One region of the Fictibacillus halophilus genome, then DNA from elsewhere that is predicted to be linked to it. Evidence: riboswitches for the same ligand, from Rfam matches in the RefSeq annotation. Region 1 holds a riboswitch; the other holds the start of a gene.
What was found. A riboswitch is a leader RNA that binds a small molecule or an ion and turns the genes downstream of it on or off. The one in region 1 is predicted to bind cyclic di-AMP.

Region 2: it holds a riboswitch for cyclic di-AMP, as region 1 does, so the genes downstream of both, I5J82_RS12375 (dicarboxylate/amino acid:cation symporter) here and I5J82_RS01115 (potassium channel family protein) in region 1, are expected to answer to the same signal.

What each region holds. Positions count from the first base shown of each region.
Region 1 covers NZ_JAEACF010000001.1:199,170-204,719, reverse strand. The annotation lists gene I5J82_RS01130 (hypothetical protein) at 1-256, shown strand, start outside; gene I5J82_RS01125 (GerAB/ArcD/ProY family transporter) at 332-1,444, opposite strand; gene I5J82_RS01120 (TrkH family potassium uptake protein) at 1,586-2,938, opposite strand; gene I5J82_RS01115 (potassium channel family protein) at 2,942-3,598, opposite strand; cyclic di-AMP (ydaO/yuaA leader) riboswitch at 3,738-3,893, opposite strand; gene I5J82_RS01110 (undecaprenyl-diphosphate phosphatase) at 3,972-4,754, opposite strand; gene cls (cardiolipin synthase) at 4,844-5,550, opposite strand, start outside.
Region 2 covers NZ_JAEACF010000001.1:2,379,438-2,384,987, forward strand. The annotation lists gene I5J82_RS12365 (DNA-3-methyladenine glycosylase) at 1-122, shown strand, start outside; gene I5J82_RS12370 (hypothetical protein) at 119-808, opposite strand; gene I5J82_RS12375 (dicarboxylate/amino acid:cation symporter) at 963-2,198, opposite strand; cyclic di-AMP (ydaO/yuaA leader) riboswitch at 2,362-2,527, opposite strand; gene I5J82_RS12380 (hypothetical protein) at 2,705-2,899, shown strand; gene I5J82_RS12385 (ABC transporter ATP-binding protein) at 2,925-3,638, opposite strand; gene I5J82_RS12390 (ABC transporter permease) at 3,638-5,260, opposite strand; gene I5J82_RS12395 (Fe(3+) ABC transporter substrate-binding protein) at 5,375-5,550, opposite strand, start outside.

The DNA.
Region 1 (5,550 bases):
TCTTTCAGATAAAATTATGCCTTTTTCGATGGATGAAGCAACACTCATTCATGATCAGCTCGGATTTTTCTTCGGACCTGAAAACAATATGCTTTCCAGCTTTTTTAAAGGTGATACGTATGGCGCTTATGTTGTTTGGACAAAGCATATGGTCACCCAATTGATCAACGAGACTCTTCAAAATTGGCATAACACATCAGATGATTCTCAGCGTGAAAAACATAAAACGCGTCTCACTATGCTTCTTCAAGCTTAAGAAAAAATTAAAAACTGACTGCTTATTCCTTTGAGATTTAGGAAATGAACAGTCAGTTTTTTTATTTGTGATGCATCATGTAGTAGGTGATGCCTGTTCTTTATTATTTTTCTTAAAACGTTTTTTAATGAAAGTCATAACAAATAGAAGTGGAATATAACTAATAGCTAAATAAAAACCGATCTTGTTCGTGTAGTTATTTAGCATGTTAATTTTGAGTCGAGTGTCTAGATAGTAACAAGCAGCCAATGTGATTGCTAACAATATGATGAGCGTGATATGTTGTCTAATATTCAACATCAGTTTCCCTATACGGCTCGAACACCATATCGCGAGTGTAATGTTTGGCAAGATCACAAGACACCACATTGAAACGAATACAAAATCAAATCGTTCCACGAATGAAACTTGAACGATCTTCACCATAGAGAGAGTTGCCCAAATATTTCTAGACAGTTGCTCTTGGCTAAAGAACGCAAACGAAAACAAAGTGACTAGCAAGTACATCATAAATGTAAATAGATTAGCATGATGGGCAAATTTTTGAGATCGTTTAGCGTTTTTAATAAATGGATAAAAAACAAGCAGCGTTTCAAAACCAAGATAACTAAGCATCATATTTTTAGTTGCCGACAAGTAATCCCTAATATTTTCATCAAATACAGGCAGAAGGTTAGAAAAATGAGTAAATTCCAATGGATACACGAGTAACACGATCAGACCTAACGGAATGACCACTCCTAAAAAACAGATTCCTGCAACCGTTCGAAAACCAGATGAAACGACATAATACGTTAATAAAAGGAATACAGCTGCAATTTTCCATGTACTTAAAGTCGGAAACATCCATACTTGAATAACTTCAATATATGTTCTTAACACAGTAATCGACCAGAGCAGAAAATATAAAAGTAAAAACAGGTTGAATAGATTTCCAATAAACCCGCCAAACAATGATTTATGTGTTGTCACGATATCCCCATCCCCGTTATCAAGCACATAATAGATCATCCATATGAGAATATGTACGAAAACGGCCGCTATGATAACTGATATCCAAGAATCATAGCCTGCGTATTTAGCAATGATGCGTTGATACCCAAGAACCCCTACCCCGACTTGTTCAGAATGGACGAGGAAAAAGACAAGAAAGGGAGAAACGAGAAAAGCTTCTTTAATTTTTTGCATGATGCGTGCTCTTCCTTTCTATAGACTAGCTATAAAATCTTGTTTTAGCTTTCCCTAGAGCAACGCAAATAACCCATAAATAACCAAAAAAGCTAATGCAGAATGAAGGAACTTCTCCTCACTGCATTAGCTTTCTTTTCTTTATCCGGTGAACACTTCACCGTCTGGATACCTAATATTATCTCTTGTTTGTTTTGCCAAACTAAACGCTAACGTCAGTGGCCCTAATTTACCGAAAACCATTACCACACAAATCACGATTTTCCCGATCACTGTGAGATCCGGGGTTAGCCCCATACTCAGTCCAACCGTACCAAACGCCGAAACAACTTCAAACACGATCACCATAAATGATGTATCTTTTTGAACAAAAGTGATTATAAACAATGCTGCAAATATAAACAATATTGAAATGGTTGTTATAGCAAGAGCTCTGTATACCACGGCGTTTCGGATTGTGCGTTTCATTACGACTGTATCTTCTTTCCCTTTCAAGAAAGCTGCTACGGTAAAGATGATTACAACAAAAGTTGTGAGCTTGATCCCCCCACCAGTGGATGTGCTCCCCGCTCCAACAAACATCAGGAGTATCATTAACAAAGACGTGCCCGGATTTATTGCTGTCATATCAATCGAGTTGAATCCTGCTGTTCTTGGTGAGATTCCTTGGAAATAGGAAGCCCAAAATTGCTCAGCTCCAGAGAGCATTCCGATCGTCTTAGGATTGTTGAACTCAAACAGATAGAAAAACAGAATCGCAACAATATTTATTATCAGGGTAGATAACAACATCACTCTTGAGTGCAAAGATAGAGTTTTCCACCTTTTACTGACCCATATATCCACTAAAACTGTAAAGCCAATCCCACCCGTAATAATCAGAAATGATATTACAATGTTCATCATCGGGTCCCCTACATAACCCATTAATCCGTCAGACCAAAGCGAGAATCCTGCATTGTTGTAGGCAGATATAACGTGAAATATACTATAGTAGATTCCTTTACTTACACCTAAGTCTGGTACTAGCCTTAATGACAGAAAGAAAATAGCAACGATTTGAATGCTTATAGAAAAAATAAAAAGATTACGAACCAATCTTATTACTCCACCAATTGATGGTTGGTTCAATGCTTCTTGCATTAAAACACGTTGTTTGATGGAGATTTTTCTTCCCATCATGATAACCACTAATGACGCAAAAGACATTACACCAAGTCCGCCTACTTGGATTAAAAATAAAATGACAACCTCACCAAATAGAGTAAACGTTGAGCCAGGATCAACTGTAGCCAAGCCTGTTACTGTTGCTGCTGAAGTTGCAATAAAAAAAGCATCTACCCAAGACAATGACTCTTCATGAGCAATGGGCAGTTTCAATAAACACATACCTACAAAAATTAGAAATAAGAATAACGTTGCTAAAAATTGTGGAGGACTTAGCTTAATTGGATTGTGCAAAAAACGTTTATGCTTTTTTACATGTAGTGCCAAGGCTTACACTTCCTCATCCTCAAAGCGATTTAGATCTTCGTTACGGCCGATCACGACAAGTATATCCCCATATTGAAGTGATACGTCAGCAATAGGTGAAACGAGTATCTCATCTCCACGTTTGATTGCGACAATATTACATCCATAACGTGCCCGAACATCAAGGTCTGTTAACGTCTTGTTAACAAGCTTATCCGTTACACCTATCTCTACAATACTGTGTTCATGCGAGAGCTCAATAAAATCAATAATCTTTTCAGAAGAAATGAGTTGAGCAACGCGAAGCGCCATATCACGCTCTGGGTGAATAATCCGGTCTGCTCCTAGCTTTTCCAACACTTTATGATGATAATCATTCTGTGCTTTAACCCATACCTTTTGAACACCTGCTTCTTTTAGAAGTAAAGTCGTTAAGATACTTGATTGAATGTCTTCTCCAATTGATACGATGACGTGGTTAAAATTTCGAATCCCTAAAGACTTCATGACGTTTTCATCGGTTGAGTTCGCTTGAACGGCTTGAGTAGCTATTGTTGCAAACTCGTTTACTCTTTCCATGTCTTTATCTATAGCTAAAACATCATATCCCATCGTGGCAAATTCTCTACAGATACTGCCTCCAAAACGTCCTAGCCCAATAACTGCAAACTGTTTTTTCATTATGGTCTCCCCTTAAAATCCATGAAGTTTTTGCTTCGTTGTTCTCTAGCCTTGCTGGATAAGAGGTTTACAAATTTAAGTAAAAAAACGCAAAAAAAGACCACACAAAAAAGCGGGTCCGGTTTTCCACCAAATTGACCTCTCCAGTGACATGACGCTTACGGGGTTAGCTGTCGGATTAGGGATTGGAGTATCCCTTTTTGCTAGTAGAGCAAAATTCACCCCAAAAGATTGGTTCCCCCGTTTTACAGTAGTTTCATCATAAAAACAACTGTAAATTCAGCGATCTAAAGCCTGCTAAATTTTGAATTACATATACTGTAATCCTCTATCTTTTAAATGTCAATCCATTTTTATAGGGTTAACAAATACTTTACATTTTACCTGAAAATTGAAGAATCAATACAACGATTCCAATCAACCAAACATAAATAGCAAACCCTTTTAACGTACCGGTTTGAAGAAGTCTAATCATCCACTTTACCGCCACATATCCAAATAGAGCTGACGCCAATGTACCCACTAATAAAGCTGAATAAGAGATAGGAGGATGTGCTCCAGCAAATAGATCTTTAGACTGCAATACTACTCCACCTGCAATGGATGGGATTGAAAGTAAAAAGGAGAAATATGCAGCAGCTTTTTTATCAATCTTACAGAAAAGAGCCGCTGCGATTGTGAGTCCTGAACGTGAAATAGCAGGAAGAATGGCTGCTCCCTGAAACGTGCCGATCACAAGTGCATCACGTATAGAGATATCCTCAATTCCTTTGTATCCATTCCGTTTATAAGAGTCAGCCCACCAAAGCAGAAAACCTGTGATTAAAAACTCCCACCCAACCGTGATTCCCGTTTTTGAGATCTCTTCAAAAAAATCTTTAAATGCCAGTCCTATTATAGCGGTCGGTATCGTACCAGCTATCAGCAGAATGCCCGTTTTGCTGAAGGGGCTTTTTATCACTTTTAGAATTTCTCTCCAATACACCGTCATCACGGCAATAAGTGTTCCGATATGAAGCATGCTATCCAAAAATAAACCGGCTTCCTCTAACTGAAACATTTGCCTGCCAAGAAGCAGGTGTCCTGTAGAACTTACAGGTAAAAATTCTGTTACCCCTTGCACAATGCCCAATATTAAGGCCTCGAGCCAATCCATAAAAAATCCCCCTCAACTTACACGGTCTCGTACAACCTATTCCTGAGGAGGATTTTCTATTCTTGTTTTTTTGTATCACAGTAGGAGCTTTACAGAACCCCTGAGAATAAACGAGCAAATGATTCTTTTGTACGTTCCCATAAACCTCTTTTGTAAAACTCAACGGGTTTAACTCTAACAGATTCGACCATGTCTTCTTCGTATTGTTCTACGAGATCACCGACAGATCCTGTATTTAGCAAGAACACGTTCACTTCAAAATTAAGATGAAAACTTCGCATATCCATATTAGCAGTACCGATCGAAGCTGTATCACCATCGATAATGATAACCTTTTGATGAAGAAATCCTTTTTTGTAGGAATAGATTTCTATTCCCGAACGCAGAAGTTCTGGGAAATAGGAACGCGTTGCATATTGTGTTAAAAAGCCATCATTGATTTCAGGAACTAATAATCGTACCTGAACTCCTTTTTTAGCAGCCACTCTTAAAGCTGTTCGAATCGCTTCATTAGGTACGAAGTATGGCGTTGCAATCCAGATTGATTTCTCTGCACATGAGATCAGCGAATAGAAAAGATCACTCATGATTCCTAGCTGGGTGTCTGGACCACTAGCAACAACATGAACGGTTCCGTCTCCTTCAGCAGGGTATGAGGTAGTAAGGTGATTATCTTCTAACAGATCTTCTCCACAAACATATTCCCAATCCATTAAAAAGATCGCATGAAGAACTTGAACACCTTCTCCTTCCATTACCATGTGAGTATCACGCCAGAAACCAATTTCAGGATCCT
Region 2 (5,550 bases), 2.2 Mb from region 1:
GAATGATAGTAGTACAGAATGAAATTATCTCAGGTCCTCGTATCGGAATACAATATGCCGAAGAAGCCGTTCATTATCCTTATCGGTTCTGGATAAAAAACAACCCTTACGTATCACGTTAATACGCAGGGTTGTTTTCTTTGTTCGTTGAAACCGTAACATCTTCTTCCTGCATGTAATCAACCGTGGTTGTTCGGTTGGTATCTTGCATCCATGCTAGGTGATGATACGTTTGTTTTTTCATAGAAACGTATTTAGCTTGCATAATCAACAGCCAGGAAAGAATGAAAAGTGCTGTTTTTAATACATTTTCCGCAGTAAGTGCAGCTACCTCAATCGGTAGTACATTCACTGAAATACTAGAAATCAATCCTATTACAACAGCGCCTAAGATGAACAATGGCTGGTTGGTACGTAAAAATCTCAGTCGATGCTGCAAGTAGTTCTGTAGTGACAAACGTTCTTGAGTATTGAACTGAAGGTATCTACTCTTAGCCGATTTGGCATTGGCCAATAATCCTTTAGATCGATCTTTCTTCCAAAGTGATTTCATAAATAAGGTGAATTCAATATCACTAGCGGGTTCGTTAATCATTTTTCTGTGAATAAAATTATGAGCTTGATAGAAGGTAAGTGCGTTCTGTACAAGCCTAAGTAATACGTATCCTGCGATGATCGTAAGTGAAAAGACAAACCAAAAAGAGTTCATCGCGCTCTCTGTTAACTCGATGATAGGATGAATAACGGTTTGAATCTGTACCCATATGATCTTTGCAGCAAGTGTTAATATCTCTAGCCATTTTTCCAAGAAGATCACTCCGAAATCTCATTATGTATCTTCTTATTTTACCATGATTTTTCACCAGTGCTTACATTTATTTACTCAACATTAAAAAACTAGGGAAATCGGCATATAAAAAAGCCGCAGAGGTTTAACCCCTGCGGCCGTTTATTGTGTTTATTTACGCACTAACTTCTTGATCACGAGTTCCAAGATGTTTGTCTTCACCTTTATCAACGATTACTGCACATGCAGCATCACCTGTAATGTTAACAGCTGTTCTTAGCATATCAAGAAGTCTATCAACACCTAGGATTAAAGCAATACCCTCAACAGGTAATCCTACAGAGTTCAATACCATCGCTAACATGATCAGTCCAACTCCAGGAACACCAGCTGTACCGATACTAGCAAGCACTGCAGTTAAAATAACAGTAAGCATCTCTGTAATACCTAAATTAACATCGTATACTTGCGCAATAAAAATCGTTGCAACACCTTGCATGATGGCTGTTCCATCCATGTTAATTGTTGCACCAAGCGGTTGAACAAAACCACTGATTGATTTTCGAACACCCAGATTTTCTTGAGCTGTTTTCATTGAGATTGGGAGTGTTGCATTCGAACTTGACGTACTGAATGCTACTGACATTGCTGGTGCAAAGCCTTTAAAGAACCAAATCGGGCTCTTCTTTGCTAAGAGAGCAATTGAACCTCCATAGGCTACAACAGAGTGAATGAAAAGAGCTAAAATAACTACACTCATATATAAGCCCATTGCTTTAATGGCATCCATTCCTTGGCTTCCGACAGCAGAAGCAATTAATGCAAATGCGCCATATGGAGCAAACTTCATAACCACGTTTACAAGGTACATCATAATATCGTTACCTTGTTCAATTAGATCCATAATCCCTTTTGTTTTACTACCCAGCATCGTTAGAGCGAATCCTACAAAAACTGAAAATGCGATAATTTGAAGCATATCACCTTCAGCCATAGCTTGAATAGGATTAGTAGGAATGATATTGAGTAATGTATCTGTTACTGCTGGTGCTTCTTGTTGCTCAAACTTTGCACCTTCTGTTTCAAAGTCCCCAACACCTGGTTTAAAGATGAGTGCTAAAGCCATAGCAATAATAATTGCGATTGTAGTTGTTGCTAAAAAGTAACCGACTGTTTTGGCACCTACTCTTCCAAGTTTCTTCGGATCACCTAATCCTGCTGTTCCAAGTACGATTGAAAAGAATACAATCGGAACGACTAACATTTTAATCAGATTTAAAAATAACGTTCCGACTGGCTTGAATACGTATTTATCAAGCACAGAAAATGCATCTGGAAAGGCTAAATTTAGAATAAGACCTGCAACTACCCCAAGTGCCAGAGCGACCAAGATTTTTGTAGATAATTTCATCAAAAAATACCCCCTTTATTAAATTTTCAAAATATTTAACTCGTGACTGAAGAGAAATATTACTAATATATGCCCTATTTGTTGCATATAAAAACCCACCGAAAATAGAGAGGATTTTCCGTGGGAATACACAGCTACACATAGACTTATCCCATGTGTAGAGTTCTCTCTCCAAAAACGCTTACGAGGTTAGCTGTCGGATTAGGAAATTGAGAGTTGTCCCTTTTGCTTACGCGCAAATTCATCCCAAGGCTTAGAAGCCATAATGTGGTTCCCCCGCTCCTGAATATTCAATCGAATAGAACATCAGGATTCAGCGAATCATATATCATATACTGTAATGTTATCAACATACATAAAATGATGTCAAGGAAACTTGCTATACTTATTTCTTCCAATTAATTGTTTCATGATGAATGTTTTTCCAGATTCTCACTTCTACCCCATAAGCATGTGAGAAAAAACGAATGATGTATAAGGTTCTATTTTTCAGGGAGGTATTGTAAATGAAAATTGTATTTTATGAAAAAGGTGAATTAAGTATTATCGTTGGAGCATCCAAGTTAAAAGGTGAACTTACGATTGAACAAATAAAGAACGAAAGCGAAAAAAAAGCAAAAGAACTGGGTGAATTGTTAGGACGAGAAATCGGATTCTTAATCGACATGAACGGAAAACTAGATACTCAATTCAAAAAATAAAAACCGGGATATCCCGGTTTTTTGTTTAAACGTATGCTAGCGATAACTTTTCTTTATTCCTTTTCAAAACCATTTCAGGACGTCCTTCATCTTGAATCTTCCCATCGTTTACTAGTATGATTCGGTCTCCTATAGCACGAGCATCCTCTTCATCATGAGTAACAAAGATAGAAGTGATTCCAGTACGTTTAAGAATTTCCTGTAGTTCATCCCTAATCTGTAATTGAAGCTTAGAATCGAGATTGCTAAAAGGCTCATCGAACATGATCAAAGATGGGTTTGGAGCCATAGCTCTTGCTAGTGCAACACGCTGCTGCTGCCCACCACTCAATTCATAAGGATAACGAGAAGCATAATCTTCCATACCCACAATAGCTAATAATTCTTCCATTCGCGATTGCTTCTGTTTACGATTCATTTTCGTTAGGCCAAATTTGATATTCTTTTCAACAGTCATATGAGGGAACAAAGCATAATCTTGAAAAACCAAACCAACACCACGTTTTTCTGGCTGAACAAAACGGAATGTATCGTTCATAACTGCCTGATCGATTAGGATCGACCCTTTTGATGGCACTTCTAGTCCTGCTATCAGACGAAGTAACGTACTTTTCCCACTTCCGCTTTCCCCTAAGATTACCGAAACTTCTCCCTGCTTAAAGCTTAGAGATAGATTTTCGAACAAAGGTTCACGCGAATTCTTGTAATGAAATGTTAGGTCTTTGATTTGAACAAACATTATTTTGGCTCCTTTTCTAATACTCTGTGTAAAAAGAAAATCGAAAGTGCACTTATACAAATAATCACCATTGATGAAACAGAGGCTTCGTGAATACGTTCGTCACTTGCATATTGAAATGTTTTTGTAGCCAACGTGTAAAAATTAAAAGGCTGTAGGATAAGAGTAAGAGGCAGCTCTTTTAAAATATCTACAAAAACAAGAATGAACCCCCCAGCAATCGCTCCTTTGATCATCTTGATATCTACTTTAAAAAATGTCTTCGTTACTGACATCCCTAACGTTCTTGAAGCTTCTGTGAAAACTGTTCCTACTTTATCAAAACCTGACTCAATCGAGTTAAAACCGACCGCAAGAAAGCGAACAACATAGGCAAAGATCAGCATACTAATACTGAGGCTCAGTACAAGAGTAGGCTCTAATCCAAGCCATTCGTATAACGTAATTACCTTTTCGTCCAGTGATAGAAATAAAGTCAGTACGCCGATTGCGATTACAGCTCCAGGAATCGAATAGCCTAAAACCGTTATTTTGGAAAATACCTTCCCTCCCCAACCTTTTGACAGACGACTAAAGTTAGCGATGATTAAGGCCACGATAATGATTAGAACTGAACCTATACCCGCAACAAAAACTGAGTTCCAAATCAAGTCTGCAAATGTAGCACTTAAAATGACGTCATATGTCATATACACCCAATGTAAAAGCTGTATAAAAGGAATTCCGAAAGCTAGAGCAAATAAAGAAATAAAAAAGCTTAGTACAGCGTATTTTTTCCAACCTTTAAGTTCTTTTGGTTCTAAGGGCCGTACTTTTGAAGTGGAATAGCTATACTGCTTCCTACCCCTTATTACTTTTTCAAGGATTAAGATCAAAATTACAATCAACATTAAAGTACCCGCTAACTTGATAGCTGAATAGATATCTCCCATTCCGAACCAAGCTTGAAATATGGCAGTACTAAACGTTTGGATACCAAAATATTTAACTACACCGTAATCATTAAAGACTTCAAGAATAACTAGACTAACGCCACCAACGATCGCTGCACGAGACACAGGCAGCACGACTTGTATAAATGTCATGAACGAACCTTTTCCTAACAAACGCGCATTCTCGATCAGTGATGATGACTGATTTTCTAAGAAGCTTCTTGTAATGATATAAACATAGGGATAAAGAAACATCGTAAAAATGAAAACAGCACCTGGTATGTTCATGATGTCAAAAAACTTTTGGTCTACTTTTATACCAAACTGGTTTCTTAATGTCGTCTGAATGACTCCTGTATAGTTTAGAATGCCATGGTACGTATAAGCTCCAATATAAGGTGGTATTGCAAGAGGAAGTATGAGACCCCATTTAAAGAATCGGTGCATGGGAACTTTATATGCAGAAACTAGCCATGCTGCACTCACCCCGATCAACACTGTGAAAAGGCCAGTGAAACTAACTAGCGTCACAGAATTCACGATATAATTTTTCAACATAAATTCTTTTATATGTTCCCAATTCTCATTACTCTCAGCGAATAACTGAACCATGATGAGCAAAGCTGGTAAAAGGATTAGAATAGAAAAAATCACACTAAGCAAAGCCCAACTATTAAACTGTGATCTCATTTTTCGAATTAGATACAAAATTTTCACCTTCTTTACTCATCAGCATTGATCTCGTTGTTTGTTTTACATGGAATTAGCCGTATCACAAATCGTGATACGGCAAAGTATTAACATTTATTTCCAGCTAACTTCATTCATAATTTTAACAGCGTCTGCATTGTTTTCACCTAGCTTAGAAAGGTTAAGATCTTGTTCTTTAAAGTTACCCCAAGATTTTAAAAGCTCTGAAGGTTCAACTTCTTTATTAACAGGATACTCGTAGTTTGCTTCAGCAAATACTTTTTGAACTT